Regions from separate parts of the Pseudomonas muyukensis genome, predicted to be linked through region 2. Evidence: predicted binding sites of a transcription regulator. Region 2 holds the regulator's gene; the other holds the start of a gene.
The links. Region 2 encodes FliA, which starts transcription of late flagellar genes. Its sites were predicted from a motif close to CTAAAGTTTNNNNNNNNNNNGCCGNTAA; they were not measured.

Region 1 (15,224 bases), 2.2 Mb from region 2:
CGCCGCCCGTGCCGAGGTCACCACCGACCACCAGCACATGGCCGAAGTCGCCCTTGTGGGCGTTCGCCGGGCGCGCCGCCAGGCCCGGCAGCGTGAGGCTACTGAGGATGTGCGGGGCATTCTGTGGGTGTTTGGTCTGAGGCATGGGGTCAAAGGCTCCGATGTCTGGCAGAATTATACGCACCTCCGCCTGTAATGCCTGCACATCCATGTCCGCCGACCTCCCAGATATCGCCACACTGGCCCAATCGATCAAGGATTGGGGCCGCGAACTCGGTTTTGCCCATGTCGGCATTGCCGGCGTCGAGCTTGGCGAGCACGAACAGCACCTGCAGCGTTGGCTGGCGGCTGGCTACAACGGCGAAATGGAGTACATGGGTGACCATGGCACCAAGCGTTCGCGCCCGGCCGAGCTGATTCCGGGCACTGTGCGGGTGATTTCGCTGCGCATGGACTACCTGCCTGGCGACACGCAGATGGCCCAGCGCCTGGCGCAGCCGGAGAAGGCCTATATCTCGCGCTACGCCCTGGGCCGCGACTACCACAAGCTGGTGCGCAAGCGCGTGCAGCACTTCGCCGATCGTATCCAGGAGGCCATCGGCCCGTTCGGCTACCGTGCCTTCGTCGACAGCGCGCCGGTGCTGGAGAAGGCCTTGGCGCAGGAGGCGGGTCTTGGCTGGATCGGCAAGAACACGTTGTTGCTCAACCGCAAGGCGGGTAGCTACTTCTTTCTTGCCGAGCTGTTCGTCGACCTGCCGCTGCCGATCGATGGCATCCAGGGCAGCGACCACTGCGGCCGCTGCCAGGCGTGCCTGGACATCTGCCCGACCCAGGCCTTTGTCGGGCCTTACCAGCTCGATGCGCGGCGTTGCATCTCGTACCTGACGATCGAGCTGCGCGGTGCCATTCCACTGGAGCTGCGGCCGTTGATCGGCAACCGGGTGTTCGGTTGCGACGATTGCCAGATCGTCTGTCCGTGGAACCGTTTCGCCAAGACCACTGCCGAAGATGACTTCATTCCCCGCCGGGGGCTGGACAATATCGAGCTGGCCGAGCTGTTCCTGTGGGATGAAAAGCGCTTTCTCGGCTGCACCGAGGGCTCGCCCTTGCGTCGGGCGGGGTATGAACGGTTCCTGCGCAACCTTGCGGTGGGGCTTGGCAACGCGCCGTCGACCATTCCCGTGGTGGAGGCGCTGAAGACGCGGCGGGATGATCCGTCGGTGCTGGTACGCGAGCATGTAGAGTGGGCGCTGGCCCGCCACAACGCCCTTTAACCCCCCCCCCCGCAGCCACCCCACTCCGCCGCTTTGGCTTTGGCTTTGGCTTTGGCTTTGTCGATCAAGAGGTTAACGCCACATCCCGCTAGCGTCAGCTGCGCCAGTGCAGGCGCCGCCCGTAACTTCGCGACTTCAGGAGGCCGAACGCAGGCCTTGCGTAGGGAGGTGACGGGCATGGATGCCCGTCAAGCGCTGGGGCCCAGGATGGGCCCTACAGCGCGGTCCTCCCGGGAGCAAGGCCGGAGTGAGGGAACCCGGAGCGGAGCGTAGGGCCGGATGAATGGAGCGCAGCGTTTTTTGGTTACTTTTTGTCGCGTTTGACAAAAAGTGACTCGCCGTAAGGGCGAAAAGGTGATTAAGCGTCGATATAGCCAATGAATGCGCTTACTTCTGTGAATACCCACGCCGATCGACTTTGACTTTGACTTTGACTTTGACTTTGACTTTGACTTTGACTTTGACTTTCAGAGCGTGAGTTTTGAAAGTTATACGCGCATTCATTGGCGATGGCGACGCATAGTCACCTTTCCGCCCTTACGGCGGGTCCCTTTTTGAAGGATCAAAAAGGAACCAAAAAATCCTCGCTCCATTCATCCGGCCCCTACGCTTCGCTCCGGGGTCCCCTCGCTCCGTTCTTGCTCCCGTGGGTACCGCGCTGTACGCCCCATCCTGGGGCGCAGCGCTCGACGGCCATCCATGGCCGTCGCCCCACTACGCAAGAACTCCGCTCGGCCTCCTGAAGTCGCAATTGGCGGCGCCTGAACTATCGCGCGCGTAGAAGCAAAATCAAAAAACAGAGCAAGAGCAAGAGCAAAACCTTGAGTGGTTATCAAACGACTGCCGCGTTTCTACAGTGATGACCTCTCGCCGGCAAGCCGGCTCCTACGGGGAAACTGAAAAATTCAGCGTATTGCCCGAGGTTACTGTTGATCGTTGTAATGAAACTTCGGCATTTCCCAATGAAACCGAATCGCCAACAATCGAACCAGAAAACCACCGAACAAGGTCAGGAGCATGGCCTGCTCCGCCGGCACCTTGAAGTAAACGCACCCCAGGTAGAACCACGCAGCCGCGAACGACACACTGGCGTACAGCTCCCGCCGAAACACCAATGGAATGTCGTTACAGAAGATATCCCGCAGGATCCCGCCAAACACCCCGGTGATCACCCCACTGATCGAAGCCACCAGGAACCCCTGCCCCATCTCCAGCGCCGTCATGCAGCCGATCAAGGTAAACGCCACCAACCCCAGGGCATCGAGCACCAGGAACAGCGAGCGCAGATGGCGCATCAAGGGCGCAATGAAGATCGTCAACAGCGCGGCAAAACTGGTCAGCACCAGGTACTCAGGGTGCTTCACCCAGGTCAGCGGATAATGCCCCAGCAGCACGTCGCGCACTGAGCCGCCGCCCAGCGCGGTAACGCAGGCGATCAGCACCACGCCGAACCAGTCCATGCCCCGTCGGCCGGCAGACAACGCGCCGGTCATGGCTTCAGCGGTGATGGCGATGAGGTAGAGCATCAACAACATGGTGCGGCCCCGAGCAGGAAAGGCGCGCAGTCTACCCAGTCAGGCGCGGCACCAAAAGGGGGCGCGCCGACGATCGTCGGCGCCCGGCAAGGTCAGACCTTGATGAAATGCTCACGGTAGTGACGCAGCTCGGCAATGGACTCGCGGATATCGTCCAGCGCCAGGTGGGTACCACCCTTCTTGAAGCTGTCACGCACCTCCGGCGCCCAGCGCGCAGCCAGCTCCTTGAGCGTGGAGACATCCAGGTTGCGGTAGTGGAAATAGTTTTCCAGCGCGCGCATGTGCCGGTAAAGGAAACGACGATCCTGGCAGATACTGTTGCCGCAGATCGGCGACTTGCCCTTCGGTACCCACTGCTCGAGGAAGGCAATGGTCTGCGCCTCGGCCTCGGCCATGCTCACCTTGCTCTCGCGCACACGCTGGGTCAGGCCCGAGGCGCCATGGGTGCGGGTGTTCCACTCGTCCATGCGCGCCAGCACTTCATCACTGTGGTGGATGGCGATCACCGGGCCTTCGGCCAGGGTGTTCAACTCGCTGTCGGTGACGATGGTGGCCATCTCGATGATGACGTCGCTGTCCGGATCCAGGCCGGTCATTTCCAGATCGATCCAGATCAGGTTCTGTGGGTTGTGCATGCAGGTGCTCCTCGAATAGCCCGTCATATTAGCCTAGCCAGGCGGCTCATGGGCGTAGCGTGCTAAACTGCCGCCGTTTTCTTTCTGCCCCGCCAACACGGAACCTTCATGGCCAAACGCCAGCTCAACCGCCGCCAGAACTGGCGCATCGAAAAGATCCAGGGCGAACGCGCCGCCCGCGCCGCCAAACGCGAGCAGCACGTGCTGCAAGAGCTGGAAGGCGGCGACCTGGGCCCAGAGCAACTGGGCCTGGTGATCGCCCACTTCGGTGTGCAGGTCGAGGTCGAGGCCCAGGACGGCGAAGCCGCCGGCCAGGTCTTCCGCTGCCACCTGCGGGCCAACCTGCCGGCGCTGGTCACCGGCGACCGCGTGGTCTGGCGCGCCGGCAACCAGGGCATCGGCGTGATCGTCGCGCAAATGCCACGCAGCACCGAGCTGTGCCGGCCGAACAACCATGGGCAGCTCAAGCCGGTGGCGGCCAACGTCGACCTGATCGTCATCGTCTTCGCCCCGGCCCCCGAGCCGCACCCCAACCTGATCGACCGCTACCTAGTGGCCGCCGAACATGCCGGCATCCGCCCGCTGCTGCTGCTGAACAAGGCCGACCTGATCGACGCCGACAACGGCCCGACCCTGCATGCCATGCTCGAGGTCTACCGTGGCCTGGGCTATCCGCTGCTGGAGGTCTCGGCGCACCAGGGCGACGGCATGCAACGCCTGCAACAGACGCTCGACGGCCATATCAGCGTGTTCGTCGGGCAATCGGGCGTGGGCAAGTCGTCGCTGGTCAACAGCCTGCTGCCCGAGGCCGGCACCCGGGTCGGCGACCTCTCGGAGTGGTCCGGCCAGGGTACCCACACCACCACCACCGCGCGCCTGTACCACTTCCCCAACGGTGGCGACCTGATCGACTCGCCGGGCATCCGCGAGTTCGGCCTCGGCCACGTCAGCCGCGATGACGTCGAAGATGGCTTCATCGAGTTCCGCGAGCTCATCGGCAACTGCCGCTTCCGCGACTGCAAGCACGACCGCGAGCCGGGCTGCGCGCTGTTGAAGGCCCTCGAGGACGGCAGCGTCACGCAGCAACGCATGAACAGCTATCGCTCGATCATCGCCAGCCTGCCGGAAGACAGCTACTAACCCCGCCCAAATGTAGGATGCATTACCGAGCGGTGTAAGACCGCTCCGGTTTTGCCGACACCTATTGTCCTGCTCCTGGCTTTCCTCGATGGTCATGGCTTGTCGGCCTGGATCAAGGAGGGCAACGCCAATGCCGGTCTTCATCAGCTATCGCCACGCAGAGCGGCTCGACGCCTTCATTCTCAACGAACGCCTGCTGCTCGAAGGCATCCCCACGCAACTGGTGCTGTTCGACAGCCAAGGGCAGACCTTCGACGACCTGCATGGCGGCTTTTGCCAGCAGATGGCCGATGCCACGCATTGGGTCGGGGTGCTGGCCGCAGGCGACCAGGAAGGCTGGTGGACGGCTTGGCTGCTGGGCGCAGCCGCGATGACCGGCCGGCGGGTGAGCTTCTATCTGGGCAGCCCGGGGGAAGTGCCTGAACGCCTGGGCAAATGGCCGGTCATGCGCGATCGCGGGCATATCGACCTGTTCGTCTGGGCCTACCACGACGAGCAGACATTCGGCCGGGGGATGCAAGCAGCGCTGCCGCGAGGCAGTGCCGCGGACCGCGACAATGCCGACTTCTTCCATGCCGACCTCAAGGCCAAGATCAGGCGCGGATTCTAGTGTGGCTCCCGCAGGAGCCGGCCTTGCCGGCGAACACCGGCACAGCCGGTGCCATCCAGCGCGTCGCCTGGATGCGCCAGCAAAGCTCGCGCCTACGGCGTCCTTACTGGTCCTTGGCCTCGTCCATCTTCAACACACCCTCCTCGAAGATGTTCAGCTTCTGGCGCAGCTCGCGCGGCTGCATCGGCGCATCCCCCGCCCCTGGCGCGGTTGCAGCGCCGGCAGGCGGCGCGGCATCGGCCGGCGGGGTCTTCTCTGGCGCGCCTTGCTCGCCCTCGATATCGCGCTGGGCCTTCTTGGTCAGGACGATGATATCGATGCGCCGGTTGACCGGGTTGAACGGGTTGGCCCGATCGAACAGCGACGACGACGCATAACCGACCACCCGCGCCACCTGCTCGTCCGGATAGCCACCGGCTACCAGTGCCCGACGGGCAGCGTTGGCGCGGTTGGCCGACAGCTCCCAGTTGCCGAAGTCGCCCGTGCCGGAATACGGCTTGGCGTCGGTATGGCCACTGATGCTGATCTTGTTCGGCACCGCCTTGATGGTGTCGGCCATCGCCAGCAGGATGTCCTCGAAGTACGGCTGCAGGCGCGCGCTGCCCAGGTCGAACATCGGCCGGTTCTCGGCATCCATGATCTGGATGCGCAGGCCGTCCTGGGTGATCTCGAACAGGATCTGGTCCTTGAACTTCTGCAGCTGCGGGTTTTCCTCGACCTTGTTCTGCAATTCTTGCAGCAACAGCTCCAGGCGTTCGCGCTCGACCTGCTCGGCCAGGGTCTCGACCTTGTCCTTGTCCAGCTGCAGGCTGGTATCAGGCGTCGGCTCGGACTTCTCTTCCGGGTTGATGGTCTTTTCCGGCGCCAGCTGCGGCGTGCCGCCCAGGTCGATGATGTACGGCGTGCCGCTCTCGGAGAAACCGATCGGGTCCTTGAAGTAGCCGGCGATGGCGATCTTCTGCTCGGGCGTGGCGGTGGACAGCAGCCACAGCACGAGGAAGAACGCCATCATCGCCGTGGCGAAGTCGGCGAAGGCGATCTTCCAGGCCCCGCCGTGGTGGCCGTCGCCAAAGCGCTTGACGCGCTTGACGATGATGGGCTGATTGTTCTCCATGGCTTAGCGACCGCGTACTGCTTGTTCCAGCTCGGCGAAGCTCGGACGGTGCGCCGGGAACAGCACCTTGCGCCCGAATTCCACGGCCAGCGATGGCGGCATGCCAGAGGCCGAAGCCACCAGCGAGGCCTTGATCGCCTCGTAGACGTTCAGCTCTTCCTTGGCGTCGTGGCGCAGGGCGTTGGCCAGCGGGCCGAAGAAGCCGTAGGCGGCAAGAATACCGAAGAAGGTACCGACCAGCGCCGCACCCACGTGCAGGCCGATGGACTTCTGGTCGCCGTCCCCCAGCGAGGCCATGGTCACCACGATGCCCAGTACCGCCGCGACGATACCGAAGCCGGGCATGCCGTCGGCGATGCCGGTGACCGCGTGCGACGGGTGCTCGAGCTCTTCCTTCATGCTCAGCAGCTCCATGTCGAACAAGCCTTCGAGCTCGTGGGGCGCCATGTTGCCGGTGGACATGATGCGCAGGTAGTCGCAGATGAACGCGGTCATGCGCTCGTCGCCGAGCACTGCGGGGTACTTGGCGAAGATCGGGCTGGCCGCCGCGTCCTCGATGTCGCCCTCGATGGCCATCATGCCTTCACGACGGCTCTTGTTGAGGATCTCGTACACCAGGCCCAGCACTTCCAGGTAGAAGGTGTGGGTGAAACGGGTGCCGAACATCTTCAGCGACTTCTTGATCACATGCATGGTCATGTAACCAGGGTTGGCCTGGAGGAACGCACCAAAGGCCGCGCCGCCGATGATCAGCACCTCGAACGGTTGGATCAGGGCCGCGATCTTGCCGTGGGAAAGCACGTAGCCGCCGAGCACGCTCGCGAATACGACGATGATGCCGATAATTTTAGCCATAAGTTGGAAGCACTTGCTGTCGTGGTCAGGATGGGGAACGGAAGCTTGAAAACTCTTCTTCTACTTATCGGCAGAACTGCGCCAGACTATAGCCACTCATTGCGAAAAGCCAGTTCGGACTGATGTCAATATGCCAATTGAAACCAAGGTGCCAAGTCAGGTTCCGTCGAGTCTAGAGGCCTGGGTAAAGCTGCTCGACGGGATTCGAGTACCCGTGCCCAAAGACAGCCACGACCGTGTTCTGCAGGCCATCAACGACAGCCGTCGATCCCTGCGCGACATTGCCGAACTGATGCAGGACAGCCCCGCGCTGGTGCTGTGCGTGATGCGCGAGGCCAACCATTCGGCCAATGCCAGCCAGGCCGAGCCCGCCGAAAGCCTGGAAATCGCCCTCAACCGCCTTGGCCTGGCCCGCACCAGCCAGTTGCTGGCGCGCCTGCCGGCGCTGCCGGGCGATGATATTCCGCCGGTGTTGCGCCAGTTCCTGTTGATCAGCCAGCACGCCACGCAGCAGGCCAATGGTCTGTTCGCCAGCCGCCTGGCGCGGCTGTGGCAGGAGATCCACTGGGGCAGCCTGCTGTTCCTTTCGCCGATGTGGCCGCTGGCCCTGGCCTACCCCAAGCTGCTCGACACCTGGGAACTGCGGGTCATCCACAAGGGCGAGGACGCCGCCGTGGTCGAGCAGGAGCTGTTCGGGGTGCGCCTGATGCTGCTGTGCCGCAGCCTGGCCGAACACTGGCGCCTGCCCGAGTGGGTCATCCAGGGCTATCGCCTGCTGCTCGAAGAGCGCGAGCAACTGGCCCAGGTGCTGGCCATCGCCCGCGAACAGGAGCCACTGGCACAGCAGCAGCGCCTGGATGAAGAGCCGGCCCTGCGCCGCTGGTTCAACCAGCCGCCGAACACCGTGCTGCTGGCCAACGGCCTGGCCCTGGCCGCCCAGGTTGGCTGGGACAACCCGCACCTGCTGCGCTGGCAGCTGCTCACCGCGCTGTACCTGCAAACCAGCCTGGACGACGTCCAGCAGCAGGTGCACCAGCAAGCCGCGGCGAGTGCCCGCCACCATGCCCGCCATGCCCTGTTCCACCCGGCCGAGGCACTGATCTGGCCTTGGCACCAGCGCCGTCCGCACCCGGACATGCTCACGCCACCACCGCCCAGCACCGAGGACCTCGGCCGCTGGCGCGCGCTGTGCCAGACCTTGCTGGCCCAGCCCAGCCCATTCAGCAACGGCGTGCACCTGGCCACCCAGGCCCGCGATGCCTTGCTGGCCTGCGGCATGCAACGGGTGATGCTGTTGAGCCTGGACAAGGCCAGCGACTACCTGCGCGTGCAGCAAACGGCCGGCCTGCCGAAAGAGGCCGCGGCCATGGCGCTGTCGCTGCCACAGCACAAACTGCTGCAAAAACTGATGAGCAAGGCCGGCCAGCTGCGCCTGACGCCAGACAACCATGCCCAGTTCAGCGCCTTGCTGCCGGCGCCGCTGCGCGCCTTCTTCCGTGGCGAACACTTGCTGCTGCGCTCGCTGGCGGTCGGCGACCAGGTGCTGATGCTGGCGGTGGCCGACCAGGCCGGCAAGCCCCTGGCCGATGTCAGCGTGCAGGCCTTCGGTAAAACCGCGCAATGCATCGAGCGCGCCCTGGCCACCTTCGGCAACCGCAATTGATGAGCCTTGCGCTACAATCGCCCCCTTTGCACCCTGGAGACCGTGGATGACTGACTTTTCCGGCTTGCCCCTGGTGATCGAACCCGGGGACCTGCTGCCGCGTCTGGATTCGCCGCAGTTGATCCTGGTCGATCTGACCAGCGTCAACCGCTACGGCAGCGGCCACATCCCCGGGGCCCGTTTCGTCGATCCCAAGCGCACCCAACTGGGCCAGCCACCGGCACCGGGCCTGCTGCCGGCCCGCGCCGACCTGGAAAAACTGTTCGGTGAGCTCGGCCACCGCGACGACGCGGTATACGTGGTGTACGACGACGAAGGCGGCGGCTGGGCCGGGCGCTTCATCTGGCTGCTCGACGTGATCGGCCACAAGGCCTACCACTACCTCAACGGCGGTATCCAGGCCTGGCCGGCGGACAAGCTGTCCACCGACACCCCCACCAGCGCGGGCGGCCCGGTCGCCCTGCACCTGCACCCGGAGCCAACCGCCACCCGTGAGTACCTGCAAAGCCGCCTGGGCGCCGCCGACCTGGTCATCTGGGACGCCCGCGGGCCGCTGGAGTACAGCGGCGAGAAGGTGCTCGCGGCCAAGGGTGGGCACATTCCCGGCGCGATCAACTTCGAGTGGACCGCCGGCATGGACCTCAACGACCACCTGCGCATCCGCAAGGACATCGCCGAAGTCCTGCAAAACCTGGGCATCACCCCCGACAAGGAAGTGATCACCCATTGCCAGACTCACCACCGCTCCGGTTTCACCTACCTCGTGGCCAAGGCCCTCGGCTACCCACGGGTCAAGGGCTACGCCGGTTCCTGGGGCGAATGGGGCAACCACCCCGACACGCCCGTCGAAGTTTAAGGACACTCAATGAAATCCCGTTTGTTCATCATCAGCCAGTACCTGCTGCCGCACCACCTGCTGTCGCGGCTGGCCGGCTGCGTCGCCGAGTGCCGCGCGCGCTGGTTCAAGAACGCCTTCACCGCCTGGTTCGCCAAGCGCTACCAGGTGAACATGTCCGAGGCGCTGGTCGAAGACCTCAGCGCCTACGAGCACTTCAACGCCTTCTTCACCCGCGCCCTCAAGCCCGGTGCCCGGCCGCTGGACGAAACACCTGGCGCGGTGCTCTGCCCGGCCGACGGCGCGGTCAGCCAGCTCGGCCCGATCGAGCATGGCCGCATCTTCCAGGCCAAGGGCCACGGCTACAGCGCTCTGGAGCTGCTGGGCGGCGACCCGGCCTTGGCCGCGCCGTTCATGGGCGGCGAGTTCGCCACCATTTACCTGTCGCCCAAGGACTACCACCGCGTGCACATGCCGCTGGCCGGCACCCTGCGCGAGATGGTCTACGTGCCGGGCCGGCTGTTCTCGGTCAACCAGACCACCGCCGAGAACGTGCCTGAGCTGTTCGCCCGCAACGAGCGCGTGGTGTGCCTGTTCGACACCGAGCGCGGACCGATGGCCGTGGTCCTGGTCGGCGCGATGATCGTTGCCTCGATCGAGACCGTCTGGGCCGGCTTGGTCACGCCACCGAAGCGTGAGCTGAAGACCTTCCGCTACGACGACGCCAGCCGTGCGCCAATCCACCTGGAAAAAGGCGCCGAACTGGGGCGCTTCAAGCTGGGTTCCACCGCCATCGTGCTGTTCGGGCCAGAGCAGGTGAAGTGGGCCGAGAGCCTGGGTGCCGGCTCCGCCGTGCGCATGGGTGAGTTGCTGGCGCAGCCGAGCCAGGCCTGACCATCCGCTAATAAAAAAAGCCCTGCATGATTCAAATCATGCAGGGCTTTTTTACCTTGGGATTGCAGGGAGGGCTTGGCCCTCCTTTCGCGACGCAAGGCCGCTCCTACAGGGGTACGCGATCATCTGTAGGAGCAGCCTTGTGCCGCGAACGGGCCGCAACGCGGCCCCAGGGATCAAGATCAAGCGCGCGCTTCGCGATCACGCACGCCGAGCAGATAAAGCACACCGTCCAGGCCCAAGGTCGAGATCGCCTGCTTGGCCGACTGACGCACCAGCGGTTTGGCGCGGAACGCCACGCCCAGGCCGGCCAGCGACAGCATCGGCAGGTCGTTGGCGCCATCGCCCACGGCTATCGTCTGCTCCAGTTGCAGGCCTTCTTCGCTGGCCAGCTGCTGCAGCAAGTCAGCCTTGCGCTGGGCGTCGACAATCGGCTCGACGGCAACGCCGGTCACCTTGCCATCGACCACTTCCAGCTCATTGGCGAACACATAGTCGATGCCCAGGCGCGCCTGCACCTGCTTGGCGAAGTAGGAGAAACCGCCAGAGAGGATCGCGGTCTTGTAGCCCAGGCGCTTGAGCTCGGCGAACAGGTGCTCGGCGCCCTCGGTCAGGCGCAGCGAGGCGCCGATCTGGTCAAGTACGCCCACATCCAGGCCCTTGAGCAGCGCCATGCGCTCCTTGAAACTGGCGCGGAAGTCCAGCTCGCCGCGCATGGCGCGCTCGGTGATCGCCGCCACCTGCTCGCCAACCCCGGCAGCCTTGGCCAACTCGTCGATCACCTCGGCCTCGATCAGCGTCGAGTCCATGTCGAACACCGCCAGGCGGCGATTGCGGCGGAACAGGTCGTCACGCTGGAAGGCGATGTCGATGTTCAATTCCTCGGACAATGCGAAGAACGCCGCACGCAGGGCCTGGGCGTCGCCTGGCTCGCCCCGCACGGAAATTTCCAGGGCCGACTTGCCCTTCTCGCTCGGCGCATCCAGCGCCACCCGTGCCGACAAGCGCTCGATGCGCTCGATGGTCAGGCCGGACTGGCTGATGATCGCGCTGACCCGCTGCAACTGCTGCGGGGTGACCCGGCGGCTGAGCAGGGTGACGATATGGCGGGCCTCGCCCTGGCTGTCGGCCCAGTGCTGGTAGTCGGCCTCGGAAATCGGCGTGTAGCGCGCCTGCAGGTTCAGCTCGTGGGCCTTGGCCTGCACGCTCTGCAGCAGCGCGGTGGCCACCTCGTTGTCGGGAATGTCGACCAGGATGCCGAACGACAGCGTGCCGTGCATCACCGCCAGGCCGATGTCGAGAATGTTCACACCGCCCTGGAGCAGGACGCCGGTGATGGCCGCGGTAAGACCTGGACGGTCTTCCCCAGTGATGTTGATCAGGACGATTTCGCGCAAGACCGGGCTCCAACTCGATGAAAAATGCGCATTCTACCGATTTTCCGTGACCATCGGGTGCCAACGCCACTTTGCCGACAAAACACGTATCGCTATACTGCGCAGCAACTTTCTCGCCATGAAGAGCCGCGCTCTGTGAACCGGCCCACGCCCGTCAAACCCGACAACTTCTTCCTGATGATCTACCGAGCCCTGAGCCAGCGCCGAATCCCCTTGGCCCTGCGTATCGCCAGCCACAATATTTTCCTGGTGGCCCTGGCCCTGGTGATCTATGCCTGCGTCATGGGCCTGCAGTTCAAGCAGGCCATGCATGAGCAGGCCGACGCCGTGGGCCAGAGCCTGACCACGCAGACAGCCACCTCGGCGACCGAACTGCTGGTGTCCAACGACATCCTCAGCCTCAACGTGCTGCTCGGCAACCTGGTGAAGAACCCGCTGGTGGCCCACGCCGCCATCTACAGCGTCGACAGCCGAATCCTCGCCGAGGCCGGCCAGCGCCCGCGCAACAGCCTGCTGGGCGAAGCCGAAGGCGTGTACCAGACCAAGATCACCTTCCAGGACGTGACCGCCGGCCAGCTGCGTATCAGCCTGGACATGAGCCAGTTCCAGCAGCCGATGCTGATCAGCCTGCAGAGCATGGGCATCCTTGCCGCCATCCTGCTGGCCCTGGCGCTGACCCTGAGCCTGCGCCTGGGTCGCTTCATCTCCACGCCGCTGCTGCAACTGCGCGTATGGCTGCGCGACCCGCACCCCTACACCCCGGCCATCGACCGCCAGGACGAAATCGGCGACCTTGCCCGCCAACTGCACGCGCGCCTGGCCCCGCCGCCGCCGCCGGAGCCCGAAATCGAGGACGAGGAGGACGACTTCGACGACCTGCCCGCGGCCAAACCGGCGCCGCGGGCGACGGCCGTGGCCCAGCCTCAGTCCCAGGCGCAGGAGGATGACGACGACGCCTTCGCCGACCTGATGGACGCGCAGAGCGAACCGGCCAAGCCGGCCGTGGTCGAGCCCGACGAGCCGCAGCACAGCGCCGTGCTGGCCGTGCAGCTAGGCTCCCAGGAGCAGCTGCGACGCCTGCCGCGCACGCGCCTGACCGAGCTGCTGGAGCGCTACCGCGACTGCCTGGACCAGGCCGCCTCGCTGTACGAAGGGGAAATCCACACCCTCAACGACGGCAGCACGCTGCTGTTGTTCCACAGCCGTGACAGCGGCGAAGACTACCTGACCAACGCCATCTGCTGCGGCGAACTGCTGCGCGCCCTGGGCCATGCCCTGCAGATCGAGGTGGCCGACAGCGGCATCACCCTGCAACTGCAGCTGGGCCTGGTGCTGGCCGACGACCTGCAGGGCCTGGACCAGGTCGAGCTGTTGATGACCGAGCAGGCTCAGGACGCCCTGGCCCTGTCGCAGCACAGCCGCAACCTGCTGCTGGTGGAGCGGCGCATCAGCGATGATGCCCTGGTACGCCAGCGCGCCCGCATCCGCCCGATCGCCAGCCCTGAGGGCGCCTGCTGCGTGGAACGCCTGATGGAGCCGTACCCGTCGATGCTCGAGCGCCAGCTGGCGCGGATGGACGAGCACCGCGCCTGAGATTTAGAGGTTGTGCGCTCCCTGTAGGAGCGGCCTTGTGTCGCGAAAGGGCCGCAGAGCGGCCCCAGCAATCTTGGCATCAACACTGAGATCCTGGGGCTGCTACGCAGCCCTTTCCGACCGGTACGACGCCTCGGCAAGGCCGCTCCTACAGGGGATCGTCCACAGCCCACAAAAAAGCCCGCATCGCTGCGGGCTTTTTTGTGGGCTGTGGATATCAGAAGCGGAACACTTCCATATCGGTGCGAATCGGCGAGGCCATCGGGATCTTCGGCTTCTCCGGCTCTTTCTTCACCTGTACCGGCGCGGCCTGCTTGCGCGGGGCCTCTTCGGCGATGGCCGGCTGGTTGGCCAGTGGCTTGACCGCCGTGCTCAGTTGCTCGGCCAGTTTTTGCAGCAATTGCCCCTGGGCCTGGACCTGCGCCGACTCGCTGCCGGCGTGTGGTTGCTCGAGGTGGACGATGCGGTTGTCACGCACCTGGCCACGGCGGTCGAGCACACGCCACTGGGCGTCGAGGATCGCGGGCTGGTCCTTGCCGGAGTCCAGGCGAGTGATCGACAGCAGCACCTGCACGTCCGGGGTGAAGCCGGCGCTGGCCGGTGCCAGGACCACGCGCTGGCTGTCCAGGCGCCACGCCAGCTGGCGCACCAGCAACTGGTCGATATCCGACGAAAGGCTGCCGGCCCAACGACCGTCGGTCGCCGCGGTCAGGCTGCCATCGGTCTGGCGCTGCAAGAAGGTTTCGCGTTGCAGGTAGTCGGCCACCGACACGGGGCCAAGCACCACCGCCATGCCCGCCGCCTGGGTCGGCTGGCCGGGCTCACCGCTGTCGAGCTGATACAGGGCGACCGGCTGGTGCATGCTGCACCCGCTCAGGCCCAGCAGGCCAGTCATCAGCAGCGCAAATGGAAGGCGCAGAAATTTCATTCATCCCATCCAGGCGGTCGTCACGGACAGACCGCAGTGATACTCGTGTAGATTCAATCGGGCACTCGGCCACGCCGGTGCCGCAAGGGCACTATCATCCGCGAAATAGCCGCCAGACTCCAGCATTTCCGCCCGAAGCGGCGCCGAAAGCGCCGCTGCGGACGGCCCATTCACTCAAGCGGGGGTTTCCACCAGCAGGGCATCGACGCGCTGGAAACCACGTGGCAATTTGCTACCACGACGCCCACGCTCACCCTTGTAATGCTCCAGGTCATCCGGCTTGAGCGACAGCGTACGCTTGCCGGCCTGCAACACCAGGGTCGCGCCCTCGCTGATCACCGCCAGGTCGGTGACATACTCTTCGCGGCTGGCCACCCGATCGCCCGGCACGCCGATGATCTTGTTGCCCTTGCCCTTGCCCAGTTGCGGCAGGTCGGCCACCTTGAACACCAGCAGCCGGCCCTCGGTGGTCACCGCGGCCAGCCAGTCCTGCTCGCGGTTGCTCACCGGGCGCGGGGTCATGACCTTGGCGCCGTTGGGCAGGCTGAGCAGGCCCTTGCCGGCCTTGTTCTTGGCCTGCAGGTCCTCGCCCTTGACCACGAAGCCGTAACCGGCATCGGAGCCCACCACGTACAGCGCATCGTCCTCGGGCAGCAGCACGCACTCGAAGGTGGCGCCCGGCGGCGGCGTCAGGCGCCCGGTCAGCGGCTCGCCCTGGCCACGGGCCGACGGCAGGCTATGGGCAGCCAGC
Region 2 (15,026 bases):
CGAGTTGCTGCAGTTTCTCGGGCAACGGCGCGACCACCGCGCGCAGTTCGTGGATCGCCTCGCCCATGCGCACGGTGCCGTTCTGGTAGTCGTCCAGGCGCTTGGCCAGGTCCTTGATGCGCTGGTCACGCAGCGCATCGCCCTCGGCCTGCTGGGCGGCCAGCTCGCGCTGGCGCTTGCTGTAGTTGAGGAAGAACCACAGGCTCAGCGCCCAGAGCAGCGCCAGGAAGATGACAGCAACCTCGAAGATCAACTCAGATGTTCTCCAGCTCGGACCACTCTTCCTCGGTCATCATCTTGTCCAGTTCGACCAGGATCAGCAGCTCGCCGTTCTTGTTGCAAACGCCCTGGATGAACTTGGCCGACTCTTCGTTGCCGACATTCGGCGCGGTCTCGATCTCCGACTGGCGCAGGTACACCACTTCAGCGACGCTGTCGACGAGGATACCGACCACCTGCTTGTCCGCCTCGATGATGACGATGCGGGTGTTGTCGGTGACTTCGCTGGACATCAGGCCGAAGCGCTGGCGGGTGTCGATCACCGTCACCACGTTGCCGCGCAGGTTGATGATGCCCAGCACGTAGCTCGGTGCGCCCGGTACCGGGGCGATCTCGGTGTAGCGCAACACTTCCTGCACCTGCATCACATTGATGCCGTAGGACTCGTTGTCCAGACGGAAGGTGACCCATTGCAGGATCGGATCTTCGGAACCTTGTGCAGACGACTTTTTCATTCCCCTAGCCCTCTAAATCCGCCTTTGGCGGTGTGCTCTGTGTAGCCGCGGCAGTAGCGGCGTTGATTCAGTTGTGTTTGGTGTTCATCTGCTTGACCGCGCCACTGGCGATCAGCTCGGCCAGTTCGGCCACATCGAGCAGCGCGCACATGTGTTCGATCACCGTGCCCGCCAGCCACGGACGCTGGCCGCGTTGGCTGCGCCACTTGATCTCGGCCGGGTCCAGGCGCAGCGAACGGCTGACCTGGTGTACCGCCAGGCCCCATTCGTAGCCCTGCACGGAAATCACGTACTGCAGGCCCTGGCGAAAATCGTCGCGGTAGCGGTCGGGCATGACCCAACGCGCCGTATCCAGCACCTTGAGGTTGCCCGCCTGGCACGTGAGGATGCCGAGGAACCAGTCCGGCTGGCCGAACAGCGGTGTCAGCTCCTGCCCGGCCAGGGTGTAGATCGAACCGAGGCAGACCAGGGGGACCGCCAGGGTCAGGCCGGCCACGTCGAACAGCAAGCATTCGAACGGCTCGGCGGCCCAGGCCGGACGCCCATCGACCGTGGCCGGTGGGGTCGGCGCAGCAGGCGCGACCGGGGCCTGCAGTTCGACCAGTGGCACCACCAGCTCGGCGGCCGGGGCTTCGCTGGGTAGCGCAATGCTGGCTTCGGCCACCTGGGTGGTTGCCACCACGCTGACCACCGGCGCCTCTACAGGGGGCGCCGGGGGCAGAACAGTGGGCAGGACCTTGGCGTGCGGCTCGGCGAAAGGCCGTGCCGGTGCCGGCACAGGCGCAGGCGCGTCCTGACGCTGGGCGTCGCGGGCCTGCTCCTCACGGACGGCCGCCTCGAATTCATCGCTGGGCGCCGCTTCGATCGCCGGCGCGCTGACTGCCGGTGCATGCTCCGGCAGGTCGAATATTTCGGTGGCCTCCTGCAGCAACCCATCGAGGTAGGACTGCAGGGCCATCTGGGGCTTGCTGGTGATAGGCCGCGCCTGGTTCATCACGCCACCTGCAACGCAGAGCGGTAGGTAAGCAGGTGCTTGAGCAGCGCCCGGTAGGCCACCACACCACGGCTCTTGCCGTCGAACTGCGACGGCGTGACACCGTTGCGGCTGGCGTCGCGCAGGCGCGTGTCAACCGGGATGTAACCCTGCCAGACCTGCTCGCCATAGGTGTCGCGCAGCACTTTCAGGGTGCCCAGCGAGGCCTGGGTACGGCGGTCGAACAGCGTGGGCACGATCTGATACGGCAGCGCCTGCTTGCGCGAGCGGTTGATCATGCCCAGGGTCCCGACCATGCGCTCCAGGCCCTTGACCGCAAGGAACTCGGTCTGCACCGGGATCACCAGTTGCTGGCTGGCGGCCAGGGCGTTGACCATCAGCACGCCGAGCAAGGGCGGGCTGTCGATCAAGGCGAAGTCGAAATCCTGCCACAGCTGCGCCAGACTCTTGGCGATCACCAGGCCCAGGCCGCTCTGCCCTGGCGACTGGCGCTCGAGCACCGCCAACGCGGTGCTCGACGGCAGCAGCGAGATGCGCTCGTCGCTGGTGGGCAGCAGCAGTTGGCCCGGCAGGCCCTCGGGCACCGTGCCCTTGTGCAGGAACAGGTCATAGCAACTGTGCTCGAGCGCGTCGGGGTTATGCCCGAAGTAGCTGGTCATCGAGCCGTGGGGGTCCAGGTCGACCACGACCACGCGCTTGCCCGCCTCGGCCAGCAGGCCGGCCAGAGCGATGGTGGTGGTGGTCTTGCCGACGCCACCTTTTTGATTGGCTACTGCCCAGACTCTCATAGGACAACTCTTGACTCGTTAATGTCGCCGAACCCTGTGGAAACCGGCTCCCACAGGCACGCGGCGACAGAGAATTGACGAGTTATTGCCCCGCCACCGATGCAGGCGTGGCTGGTGCACTTTGTGTGCCAGCCCGGCGCAGCGCGGCATCGGGGGTGGCATTGGCGCTGCCGCTGCCGGTCAGGCTGCGACGTACCTCGAGGTTGCGCGAAATCACCAGGACCACGCGGCGGTTGCGCGCGCGGCCCTCGGCACTGTCGTTGCTGGCCACCGGCTGGTACTCGCCGTAGCCCACCGAGGCCATGCGCGCCGGGTTGACCCCTTCCATGGCCAACAGGCGGACGATGCTCGCCGCCCGCGCCGAGGACAGTTCCCAGTTGGTCGGGTACTGGGCGGTGCGGATCGGCAGGTTGTCGGTGAAGCCCTCGACGTGCACCGGGTTGGCGAACGGCTTGAGGATCTTCGCCACCTTCTCGATGATCTCGAAGGCGACATCGCTGGGCATGGCATCGGCACTGGCAAACAGCAGCGAGGAGTTGAGCTCGATCTCGACCCACAGCTCGTTGCCGCGCACTGTCATCTGGTTGGACTTGATCAGGTCACCGAAGGCATCGCGAACATCGTCGCTGATGGTCTTGAGCGGGTCGGCGCTACTCTGCGCCAGGCCCGCGTCGGTCTGCTCGCTGTCCTTGATCAACGGCTCGGCCGGGCGCACCGACAATGGCCGCTCCTCGCCGATGGGGATCGGCTTCATGGTCCGATCGGGGTCGTTGAACACCCCGATCAGCGCCTGGGAGATGACCTTGTACTTACCCTCGTTGATCGAGGAGATCGAGTACATGACCACGAAGAAGGCGAACAACAGGGTGATGAAGTCGGCATACGACACCAGCCAGCGTTCGTGGTTTTCATGTTCCTCGGTATGACGACGGCGGGCCATGGCTTACTCCATGAAGCCTTGCAGCTTCAGCTCGATCGAGCGCGGGTTCTCGCCTTCGGCGATCGACAGCAGGCCCTCGAGGAGCATTTCACGGTAGCGCGACTGGCGCAGGGTGATGGCCTTGAGCTTGTTGGCGATCGGCAGCAGGATCAGGTTGGCGCTGGCCACGCCATAGATGGTGGCGACGAAGGCCACGGCGATGCCGTTGCCCAGCTGCGACGGGTCGGCCAGGTTGCCCATCACGTGGATCAGGCCCATGACCGCGCCGATGATGCCGATGGTCGGCGCGTAGCCGCCCATGCTCTCGAACACCTTGGCAGCCTGGATGTCACGGGCTTCCTGGGTCAGGAAGTCGACTTCGAGGATGCTGCGGATGGCTTCCGGCTCGGCGCCATCGACCAGCAGTTGCAGGCCCTTGCGCGCATAAGGGTCGGGCTCGGCGTCGGCCACGCCTTCCAGGCCCAGCAGGCCTTCCTTGCGCGCGGTCAGGCTCCAGTTCACCACCCGGTCGATGCCGCCCACCAGGTCGACCCGTGGCGGGAAGAAGATCCAGCGCACGATCTGCAAGGCGCGCTTGAACGACGACAGCGGCGACTGCAGCAGCGCCGCCGCCAGCGTACCGCCCAGCACGATCAGCGCGGCCGGGCCGTTGAGCAGCGCGCCAACGTGGCCACCCTCGAGGAAGTTGCCGCCGACGATGGCGACAAAGGCGAGGATCAGGCCGATAAGGCTGAGGACATCCATCAGACGCACGCCTCGACCAGGTGCTTGCCGATTTCGTCCAGGCTGTACACGGCATCGGCCAGGTTGGCCTTGACGATGGCCATGGGCATGCCATAGATCACGCAGCTGGCTTCATCCTGCGCCCACACGGTGCTGCCGCCCTGCTTGAGCAGGCGCGCGCCCTCGCGGCCGTCGGCGCCCATGCCGGTGAGCACCACCGAGAGCACCTTGTCGCCATAGGACTTGGCCGCCGAACCGAAGGTGATGTCGACGCAAGGCTTGTAGTTCAGGCGCTCATCGCCCGGCAGGATCTTCACCGTGCCACGGCCGTCGACCATCATCTGCTTGCCACCGGGGGCCAGCAGCGCCAGGCCTGGGCGCAGCACGTCACCGTCCTCGGCTTCCTTGACGCTGATCTTGCACAGCTTGTCGAGACGCTCGGCAAAAGCCTTGGTGAAAGCCGCCGGCATGTGCTGGATCAGCACGATCGGCGCCGGGAAACTGGCCGGCAGTTGCGTCAGCACGCGCTGCAGGGCCACCGGGCCGCCGGTGGAGGTACCAATGGCCACCAACTTGTAAGGCTTGCGCTTGGGCGCCGGCGAGTGCGCGCCAGCCGGTGCCGCGGCTCGGGCCGAGGCGGCGGCGGTACGCGCCGGGGCGCTGCTGGCCAAGCTGCTGGCCGGGGCATGGCTGCTGGCCGCAGCGGGCGCGGCGGCCGGGGCCGGGGCGGCATAGGCGCTGAAACGGCGGTTGCTGCGCGAGATGGTGTGGACCTTCTCGCACAGCATCTGCTTGACCTTCTCGGGGTTGCGCGAGATGTCCTCGAAGTTCTTCGGCAGGTAGTCGACCGCGCCGGCGTCCAGCGCATCGAGGGTAACCCGGGCGCCTTCGTGGGTCAGCGAGGAGAACATCAGCACCGGCGTCGGGCAGCGCTGCATGATGTGCCGCACCGCGGTGATGCCGTCCATCATGGGCATTTCGTAGTCCATGGTGATGACATCGGGCTTGAGCGCCTGCGCCTGGTCGATCGCTTCCTTGCCGTTGGTCGCGGTGCCCACGACCTGGATCGTCGGGTCCGCCGAGAGAATTTCCGAGACACGGCGGCGGAAGAAACCGGAATCATCCACCACCAGGACCTTGACTGCCATAAACACTCCATTAGGCGGCGCACCCGCCTGGGCGCGCCACCGAAATCAAATACGCCGGGCGGCGTAACGCTTGAGCATGCTCGGTACGTCGAGGATCAGCGCAATGCGCCCGTCACCGGTGATGGTGGCGCCGGACATGCCCGGGGTCCCCTGCAGCATCTTGCCCAGCGGCTTGATCACCACTTCTTCCTGGCCGACCAGCTGGTCGACGACGAAGCCGATGCGCTGGGTGCCAACCGACAGGATCACCACATGGCCTTCGTGCTGCTCTTCGTGCTCGTGGTCCTGGACCAGCCAGCGCTTGAGGTAGAACAGCGGCAGCGCCTTGTCGCGCACGATCACCACTTCCTGGCCGTCGACCACGTTGGTGCGCGACAGGTCGAGGTGGAAAATCTCGTTGACGTTGACCAGCGGGAAGGCAAACGCCTGGTTGGCCAGCATTACCATCAGCGTCGGCATGATCGCCAGGGTCAGCGGCACCTTGATGACGATCTTCGAGCCCTGGCCCTTGGCCGAGAAGATGTTGATCGAGCCGTTGAGCTGGGAAATCTTGGTCTTCACCACGTCCATGCCGACGCCGCGGCCGGACACGTCGGAAATCTCGGTCTTGGTCGAGAAACCCGGGGCGAAGATCAGGTTGTAGCAGTCCGACTCGCTCAGGCGGTCGGCCGCGTCCTTGTCCATCAGGCCCTTTTCCACGGCCTTGGCCCGCAGCACGCTGGGGTCCATGCCCTTGCCGTCGTCGGAGATCGACAGCAGGATGTGGTCGCCCTCCTGCTCGGCGGACAGCACCACGCGGCCTGTGCGCGCCTTGCCGGAGGCCTCGCGCTCGTCGGGCATCTCGACGCCATGGTCGACGGCGTTGCGCACCAGGTGCACCAACGGGTCGGCCAGGGCCTCGACCAGGTTCTTGTCCAGGTCGGTCTCTTCACCGACCAGCTCCAGGTTGATCTCTTTCTTGAGCTGGCGGGCCAGGTCGCGGACCAGGCGCGGGAAGCGGCCGAAGACTTTCTTGATCGGCTGCATGCGGGTCTTCATGACCGCGGTCTGCAGGTCGGCGGTGACCACGTCGAGGTTGGACACGGCCTTGGACATGGCCTCGTCGCCGCTGTTCAGGCCCAGGCGCACCAGGCGGTTACGCACCAGCACCAGTTCGCCGACCATGTTCATGATTTCGTCCAGGCGCGCGGTGTCGACCCGCACGGTGGTTTCCGCTTCGCTGGCGCCATGTTTCTCGGCGGCAGCGGCCGGCGCACGGGCTGGCGCGGCAGGCTTGGCGGCAGGCGCCGGTGCGGCGGCGGCAGGCGCCGGTGCGGCGGCGGCAGGCGCCGGCGCTGGCTTGGCAACCGGCTTGACCTCGGCCTTGGGCGCCGCCGGTGCGGCAGTCACGGCGGCGGCAGGGGCCTCGGCCGCGACGGCGTCGCCGGAGAACTTGCCCTTGCCGTGCAGCTGGTCCAGCAGCGCTTCGAACTCGTGTTCGCTGATGTTTTCGTCGCCTGCGGCAACTGGCGCGGCACTGGTGGGCGCTGCGGCCGCCGGCAGGGCGTCGACGGCAAAGGTGCCCTTGCCGTGCAACTGGTCGAGCAGCGATTCGAACTCATCGTCGGTGATTTCGTCGCTGCTCGGCGCCACGGCCGCGGGCTCGCTGACGGCCGCTTCAGCCGAGAACTGGCCCTTGCCATGCAACTGGTCGAGCAGCGACTCGAACTCGGCGTCGGTGATTTCGTCACCCTCGCCTGTGACCTGCTCGCCTTGCAGCTGCTCGTGAACGGCTGCTTCGGCCTTGACCGCATCCAGCGAATCGAGCAGTTGCTCGAACTCGGTGTCGGTGATGTCGGGCTCGGCGGCCGCTGCTTCGGCGACCGGCTCGGCCTCGACCACTGCAGCCGGTGCTTCGGCGCCACCCGGCTCGGCCAGGCGCGACAGCGCCGCCAGCAGTTCCGGGGTGGCCGGGGTCACGGCGCTGCGCTCGCGCACCTGGCCGAACATGCTGTTGACCGTGTCGAGTGCCTCGAGCACCACGTCCATCAGCTCGGCATCGACCCGGCGCTCCCCTTTGCGCAGGATGTCGAACACGTTCTCGGCGATATGGCAGCACTCCACCAGCTCGTTGAGCTGGAGGAAGCCGGCGCCCCCTTTTACAGTGTGGAAACCGCGGAAAATCGCATTGAGCAGGTCCGCGTCATCGGGCCGGCTTTCCAGCTCGACCAGTTGCTCGGACAGTTGCTCGAGGATTTCGCCGGCTTCTACCAGGAAATCCTGGAGGATTTCTTCATCGGCGCCGAAGCTCATTAAACGTGCTCCTTAAAAACCCAGGCTGGACAGCAGATCATCGACATCGTCCTGACCGGACACGACGTCTTCACGCTTATCGGCATGAATCTGCGGACCTTCACCCCGAGTCGGATGTTTTTCTTGATCTTTTTCAGCACGCAGCTGCTGGTGGTCATGTTCGATGCCGGCAAAGCGGTCGACCTGACTGGCCATCAGCACGAGCTTGAGCAGATTGCTTTCTACTTCGGTGACCAGCGCGGTTACCCGCTTGATCACCTGGCCGGTCAGGTCCTGATAGTCCTGAGCCAGCAGAATGTCGTTGAGGTGGCCCGAGACCTTGCGGTTGCCTTCGGCACTGTGCGTCAGGAAACTGTCGACGCGCTTGACCAGCTCGCGGAATTCCGGCGCCGCCACTTCGCGGCGCATGAAGCGCTGCCAGTCGGCGGACAGGTCCTGCGCCTCGCTCGCCAGTGCATTGAGCACCGGGGTGCTCTCCTCCACCAGGTCCATGGTGCGGTTGGCGGCACCTTCGGTGAGGCGCACCACGTAGGAGAGGCGCTCGGTGGCATCGGTGATCTGCGAGACTTCCTCGGCCTGCGGCATCGCCGGGTCGATCTGGAAGCTGACGATCGCGCTGTGCAGCTCGCGGGTAAGCTTGCCCACCTCCTGGTACAGGCCGCGGTCGCGGGTCTGGTTCAGTTGGTGGATCAGCTGCACGGCCTCGCCGAACCGGCCGCGCTCAAGGCTCTCGACCAGTTCCTGGGCATGCTTTTTCAGGGTTGATTCGAACTCACCCAGCGAGTTGTTGATTGACTCCATGGCGCCCCCTGACGTGACTCAGCCGTTGACGCGTTCGAAGATCTTCTCGATCTTTTCTTTGAGCACCTGGGCGGTGAAAGGCTTGACCACATAGCCATTGACGCCGGCCTGGGCCGCTTCGATGATCTGGTCGCGCTTGGCCTCGGCAGTCACCATCAGCACGGGCATGCCCTTGAGACGGTCGTGGGCACGCACCTTGCGCAGCAGGTCGATACCGGACATGCCGGGCATGTTCCAGTCGGTCACCAGGAAGTCGTAATGCCCGGCTTCGAGCATCGGCAGCGCCGTGGTGCCGTCGTCGGCCTCTTCGGTATTGGTGAAGCCCAGATCACGCAACAGGTTCTTGATGATCCGCCGCATCGTCGAAAAGTCGTCAACGATGAGGATTTTCATGTCTTTGTTCAATTAGACCTCCAAGCAGTCTTAAACGCGCTCGGCGCCGAGCGCGCAGTCAATCAATTCGGCACCACAAAATACGACTGCATCGAACCTTGGCTCAACGCGCCCGCCATTCACCCAGACGGCTGCGCAGACGTGCCGCGCACTGGCTGTGCAACTGGCTGACACGCGACTCGCTGACCCCCAGCACCTCACCGATTTCCTTGAGGTTCAGCTCTTCGTCGTAGTACAGCGCCAGGACCAGGCGCTCGCGCTCCGGCAGGTTGGCGATGGCATCGGCCAGGGCGGCCTGGAAGCGCTCGTCCTCCAGGTCCCGCGATGGCTCCAGCTGGCCACTGGCTCCGTCCTCGTGCAGCCCTTCGTGTTCGCCGTCCTGCAGCAGGTCGTCGAAACTGAACAGGCGGCTGCCCAAGGTGTCGTTCAGAATCCCGTAGTAATCATCGAGACTCAATTGGAGTTCGGCAGCAACCTCGTGATCTTTAGCGTCGCGACCGGTCTTTGCTTCAACACAGCGAATCGCATCGCTGACCATGCGCGTGTTGCGGTGCACCGAACGCGGTGCCCAATCGCCCTTGCGCACCTCGTCGAGCATGGCGCCACGGATCCGAATACCGGCGTAGGTCTCGAAGCTGGCGCCCTTGCTGGCATCGTACTTGTTGGCGACTTCCAGCAGGCCGATCATGCCGGCCTGGATCAGGTCCTCGACCTGGACATTGGCCGGCAACCGGGCCAGCAAGTGGTAGGCGATGCGCTTGACCAGCGGCGCGTAGCGTTCAACCAGCTCGTACTGGGCGTCCTTCGCCGCCTTGCTGTACATCTTGAAACCGCTCGCGTTCATAGCACGGGCCCTGCGCTGGTGGGTTGCACCAGGCGCTCGACGAAGAACTCCAGGTGGCCCCGCGGGTTGGCAGGCAGCGGCCAGCTGTCGACCTTCTGCGCAATGGCCTTGAAGGCCAGCGCGCACTTGGACCGAGGGAAGGCCTCATAGACCGCCCGCTGCTTCTGCACCGCCTTGCGCACGCATTCGTCGTAAGGCACGGCGCCAACGTATTGTAGGGCGACGTCGAGGAAGCGATCCGTGACCTTGGTCAACTTGGCGAAAAGGTTGCGACCCTCCTGCGGGCTCTGGGCCATGTTGGCCAGCACGCGGAACCGATTCATGCCGTAGTCGCGGTTGAGCAGCTTGATCAGGGCGTAGGCGTCGGTGATCGAGGTGGGTTCGTCGCACACCACCAGCAGCACTTCCTGGGCGGCGCGAACGAAGCTGACCACCGAGTCACCGATACCCGCGGCGGTATCGATCACCAGCACGTCGAGGTTGTCGCCGATCTCGCTGAAGGCCTGGATCAGCCCGGCATGCTGCGCCGGCGCCAGGTGCACCATGCTTTGCGTGCCGGAGGCCGCCGGCACGATGCGCACACCGCCCGGTCCCTGCAACAGCACGTCGCGCAGTTCGCAGCGGCCCTCGATGACATCGGCGAGGGTGCGCTTGGGCGTGAGCCCCAGCAGCACGTCGACATTGGCCAGGCCCAGGTCGGCGTCCAGCAACATGACCCGGCGGCCGAGCTCGGCCAGCGCCAGGGACAGGTTCACTGAAACGTTAGTCTTGCCGACGCCACCTTTGCCACCGGTCACGGCGATCACCTGTACGGGATGCATGCTACCCATGTCTGTTCTTTACCTTGTCTCGCTTGGACCCAGGCCACATGAGGGGCTGAACAGTCAAGGCCACGGTCCGGCCGGACAACCCCATGATGTAGGTACTTTGCACAGTATTCACCCTCAACCCGCGCGCTTGCCAGGGTTGTGGTACAGATCAGCGAACATGTCGGCCATGGCCTCGTCGCTGGGCTCGTCCTGCAGCTGCACGCTGACCGCGCGGCTCACAAGTTGGTGCTTGCGCGGTAATTGCAGGTCGTCGGGAATGCGCGGGCCATCGGTCAGATAGGCCACCGGCAGTTCGTGACGGATGGCCAGGCTCAGCACTTCGCCAAGGCAGGCCGTTTCGTCCAGTTTGGTCAGGATGCACCCGGCCAGGCCACAGCGCTTGTAGCTGTGGTAGGCGGCAGTGAGCACCTGTTTCTGGCTGGTGGTTGCCAGCACCAGGTAATTCTTCGCGGCGATACCGCGCCCGGCCAGGGTTTCCAGTTGCATGCGCAGGGCCGGGTCGCTGGCCTGCAGGCCGGCGGTGTCGATCAGCACCACGCGCTTGCGCAGCAGCGGCTCGAGGGCCTGGGCCAGCGACTCGCCCGGGTCGACGTAGGTGACCGGCACATTGAGGATTCGCCCCAGGGTCTTGAGCTGCTCCTGGGCGCCGATACGGAAGCTGTCCATGCTCACCAGCGCCAGGTTGTTCGCGCCGTACTTGAGCACATAGCGTGCGGCCAGCTTGGCCAGGGTGGTGGTCTTGCCCATGCCGGCCGGGCCGACCATGGCAATTACCCCACCCTCTTCGATGGGCTCGATCTCGGGCACGTCGATCATCCGCGCCAGGTGCGCCAGGACCATGCGCCAGGCCTGGCGCGGCTCTTCGATTTCGGCGGTGAGCTCGAGCAGTTCGCGGGCCAGGCCACCGGACAGGCCCAGGCGCTGCAGACGGCGCCAGAGATTGGCCTGCTGCGGCTTGCTGCCCTGCAGTTGGCTCCAGGCCAGCGAACCGAGCTGGACTTCGAGCAGCTCGCGCAGGCCATTGAGCTCGAAGCGCATGGCATCGAACAGGCGTGGGTCGACCGCCGCCGCGGCCGGAGCGGCCACTGGCGCGGGTTCATCGACCTGCGGCTCGATCAGCGGCTCGGACGCGGTCAGCGACTGGCCGGCAAACAGCTGGCGATTGCCACCCTCGCCCGCTTCGCCACGGCCGCTCAGCTCAGCCTGGGCGGTGACGATGCGCGACTGGGTCTTGCGCAGCTCGTCCTCCAGCTCGACGTTGGGCACGCGCGGGGCCAGGGCGGACAGCTTGTAGTCCAGCGCAGCCGTCAGTTCGACACCGCCAGCGATGCGCCGATTGCCGATGATGGCGGCGTCGGAGCCGAGCTCATCACGGACCAGCTTCATGGCCTGACGCATATCGGCGGCGAAAAAACGCTTAACTTGCATAACCCACTACCTCAGCCATTGGGGCCCACGGTGGCAACGATGGTGACTTGCTTGTTGTCAGGTATTTCCTGATACGCCAAAACATGCAAATTCGGTACAGCCAGGCGACCGAAGCGCGACAGCATGGCGCGGATCGGGCCGGCAACCAGGAGGATGGCCGGCTGGCCCTGCACTTCCTGGCGCTGGGCGGCTTCGATCAACGAACGCTGAAGCTTTTCGGCCATGCTCGGCTCAAGAAGAACACCGTCTTCCTGACCTTGCCCGGCCCTTTGCAAACTATTGAGCAAAATCTGTTCCAACCTTGGCTCCAAGGTGATCACAGGCAGCTCGGACTCAACGCCGACAATGCTTTGCACGATGGCGCGACACAATCCGACACGCACCACCGCCACCAGCGCGGCGGTATCTTGACTCTTGTTCGCATTGTTGGCGATGGCTTCGGCAATGCTGCGGATGTCGCGCACCGGCACCTGCTCGGCAAGCAACGCCTGCAACACCTTGAGCAGCCCCGACAAGGAAATGACACCCGGCACCACTTCCTCGGCCAGTTTCGGCGAGACCTTGGCCAGTACCTGCAGCAATTGCTGCACCTCCTCATGCCCGATCAGTTCATGGCAGTGCTTCTGCAGGATCTGGTTGAGGTGCGTGGCGACCACGGTACTGGCGTCCACCACGGTGTAGCCCAGCGACTGCGCCTGGGCGCGCTGGCCAACGTCGATCCACACCGCCTCCAGGCCGAATGCCGGGTCGTGCGCGGCGATGCCGTTGAGGGTGCCGAACACCTGGCCGGGGTTGATCGCCAGCTCCCGGTCCGGATAGATCTCGGCCTCGGCCAGGATCACCCCCATCAGGGTCAGGCGGTAGGCGCTGGGGGCCAGGTCGAGGTTGTCGCGAATATGCACGGTGGGCATGAGGAAGCCCAGGTCCTGGGAAAGCTTCTTGCGCACGCCCTTGATGCGCGCCAGCAGCTGGCCACCCTGATTGCGGTCGACCAGCGGGATCAGGCGGTAACCGACCTCCAGGCCGATCATGTCGATGGGGGTGACGTCGTCCCAGCCCAGCTCCTTGGTTTCCATGGCGCGCTGCGGCGAGGGCAGCAGATCCTGCTGGCGCTGGGCTTCCTCCAGCGCAACCACCTTGGCCTTCTGCTGCTTCTTCCAGACCAGATAAGCCCCCCCACCGGCCAATGCCCCGAGGCTGAGGAAGGCAACGTGGGGCATGCCTGGCACCAGGCCCATGACGATCATCAGCGCCCCGGAAACCGCCAGGGCCTTGGGCGAATCGAACATCTGCCGGTTGATCAACTTGCCCATGTCCTCGGAGCCCGAGGCGCGGGTGACCATGATCGCGGCGGCGGTGGACAGCAGCAGCGATGGCAACTGCGCCACCAAACCGTCACCGATGGTCAGCAGGGCGTAGACCTTGCCGGCGTCGCCGAAGGTCATGCCGTGTTGCAGCATGCCGATGAGCATGCCGCCGATCAGGTTGATGAACAGGATCAACAGGCCGGCGATGGCGTCACCGCGCACGAACTTGCTGGCACCGTCCATCGAGCCGTAGAACTCGGCTTCCTGGGCGACTTCGGCGCGACGGGCCTTGGCCTGGACCTGGTCGATCAGGCCGGCGTTGAGGTCGGCGTCGATGGCCATCTGCTTGCCGGGCATGGCGTCGAGGGTGAAGCGCGCGCTGACCTCGGAGATGCGCCCGGCGCCCTTGGTCACCACCACGAAGTTGATGATCATGAGGATGGCGAACACCACCGCACCGACGACGTAGTTGCCGCCGATCACCACTTCGCCGAAGGCCTGGATCACCTTGCCGGCGGCGCCGTGGCCTTCTTGGCCGTGGAGCATGACCACGCGGGTGGAGGCGACGTTGAGGGCCAGGCGCAGCAGGGTCGCCACCAGCAGGATGGTGGGGAACGCGGCGAAGTCCAGTGGACGCAGGGCGTAGACGCAGACCAGCAGGACCACGATCGACAGGGCGATGTTGAAGGTGAAGAATACGTCGAGCAGGAACGGTGGTATCGGCAACATCATCATTGCCAACATCACCAGCAGCAGCAGCGGCACGCCCAGGTTGCCCCGGCCGAGACCGGCCAGGTTGTTGCGGGCGTTGCTGATTAACTGAGTGCGATCCACCGCGAGTCCTCTTCAAGCAAAACTTTGACGCCTGTGTGGCGCCTGGCGCTGCCTTTGCAAGAAGCTTTCCAACTTTTGGGGATGGGGGATTTTCTTGGGGGGCGGGGGCGGGGGCGGGGTCGGGGTCGGGAATTGTTTTGGCTTTTGTATGCGCATTCATTTGCTGTGCCGACGTACAGTCACCCTTCCGCCCTTACGGCGGCCTACTTTTGTCGTGGCAAAAGTAGGCAAAACCGTTCCGCTCCGTTCATCCGGCCCCTACGCTACGCTCCGGGGTTCCCTCGCTCCGTTCTTGCTCCCGTGGGTACCGCGCTGTAGGGCCCATCCTGGGCCCCAGCGCTCGACGGCCATCCATGGCCGTCGCCCCACTACGCAAGAACTCCGCTCGGCCTCCTGAAGTCGCAATTGGCGGCGCCTGGGCTATCGCGCACTTAGAAGCAAAATCAAGAGCAGTTCAAGAGCAGATCAAGAGCAGATCAAGAGCAGAGATTTATGGTTTGTTAGTTGGAACTGTGTTGCTTGTCCAGACGCCATCGAGGGTAAAGCCCACTCCCACGATTGGCCACTTTATCGGCTTGGCGTGGAAGCGGGCTTGCCCCGCGATGCGATCCAGAGTTCCCCCTAATTCAACTAGCGATTAGCTGCGTCAGTGCAGGCGCCGCCCCTAACTTCGCGACTTCAGGAGGCCGAACGCAGGCCTTGCGTAGGGAGGTGACGGGCATGGATGCCCGTCAAGCGCTGGGGCCCAGGATGGGCCCTACAGCGCGGTCCTCCCGGGAGCAAGGCCGGAGTGAGGGAACCCCGGAGCGAAGCGTAGGGGCCGGATGAATGGAGCGAGGATTTTTTGGTTCCTTTTTGATCCTTCAAAAAGGGACCCGCCGTAAGGGCGGAAAGGTGACTAAGCGTCGATATAGAAAATGAATGCGCATACAACTCGCAAAACAAACAACAAACAACAAACAACAAACAA

Region 1: the regulator FliA is predicted to act here: its motif matches at 7,228-7,255, upstream of motA (flagellar motor stator protein MotA).

Annotation. Positions count from the first base shown of each region.
Region 1 covers NZ_CP077073.1:1,211,508-1,226,731, reverse strand. The annotation lists gene KSS95_RS05525 (NAD(P)H-hydrate dehydratase) at 1-145, opposite strand, end outside; gene queG (tRNA epoxyqueuosine(34) reductase QueG) at 210-1,274, shown strand; gene KSS95_RS05515 (trimeric intracellular cation channel family protein) at 2,198-2,809, opposite strand; gene orn (oligoribonuclease) at 2,902-3,444, opposite strand; gene rsgA (small ribosomal subunit biogenesis GTPase RsgA) at 3,553-4,584, shown strand; gene KSS95_RS05500 (molecular chaperone Tir) at 4,715-5,194, shown strand; gene motB (flagellar motor protein MotB) at 5,298-6,308, opposite strand; gene motA (flagellar motor stator protein MotA) at 6,312-7,163, opposite strand; gene KSS95_RS05485 (HDOD domain-containing protein) at 7,294-8,826, shown strand; gene rhdA (thiosulfate sulfurtransferase) at 8,873-9,682, shown strand; gene asd (archaetidylserine decarboxylase) at 9,692-10,555, shown strand; gene serB (phosphoserine phosphatase SerB) at 10,738-11,952, opposite strand; gene KSS95_RS05465 (histidine kinase) at 12,088-13,545, shown strand; gene KSS95_RS05460 (PqiC family protein) at 13,763-14,473, opposite strand; gene parC (DNA topoisomerase IV subunit A) at 14,648-15,224, opposite strand, start outside.
Region 2 covers NZ_CP077073.1:4,526,193-4,541,218, forward strand. The annotation lists gene KSS95_RS19885 (DUF2802 domain-containing protein) at 1-253, opposite strand, end outside; gene KSS95_RS19890 (chemotaxis protein CheW) at 255-734, opposite strand; gene KSS95_RS19895 (CheW domain-containing protein) at 802-1,728, opposite strand; gene KSS95_RS19900 (ParA family protein) at 1,728-2,516, opposite strand; gene motD (flagellar motor protein MotD) at 2,599-3,456, opposite strand; gene KSS95_RS19910 (flagellar motor protein) at 3,460-4,200, opposite strand; gene KSS95_RS19915 (protein-glutamate methylesterase/protein-glutamine glutaminase) at 4,200-5,327, opposite strand; gene KSS95_RS19920 (chemotaxis protein CheA) at 5,373-7,619, opposite strand; gene KSS95_RS19925 (protein phosphatase CheZ) at 7,632-8,420, opposite strand; gene KSS95_RS19930 (chemotaxis response regulator CheY) at 8,439-8,813, opposite strand; gene fliA (RNA polymerase sigma factor FliA) at 8,917-9,657, opposite strand; gene fleN (flagellar synthesis regulator FleN) at 9,654-10,487, opposite strand; gene flhF (flagellar biosynthesis GTPase FlhF) at 10,602-11,915, opposite strand; gene flhA (flagellar biosynthesis protein FlhA) at 11,927-14,056, opposite strand.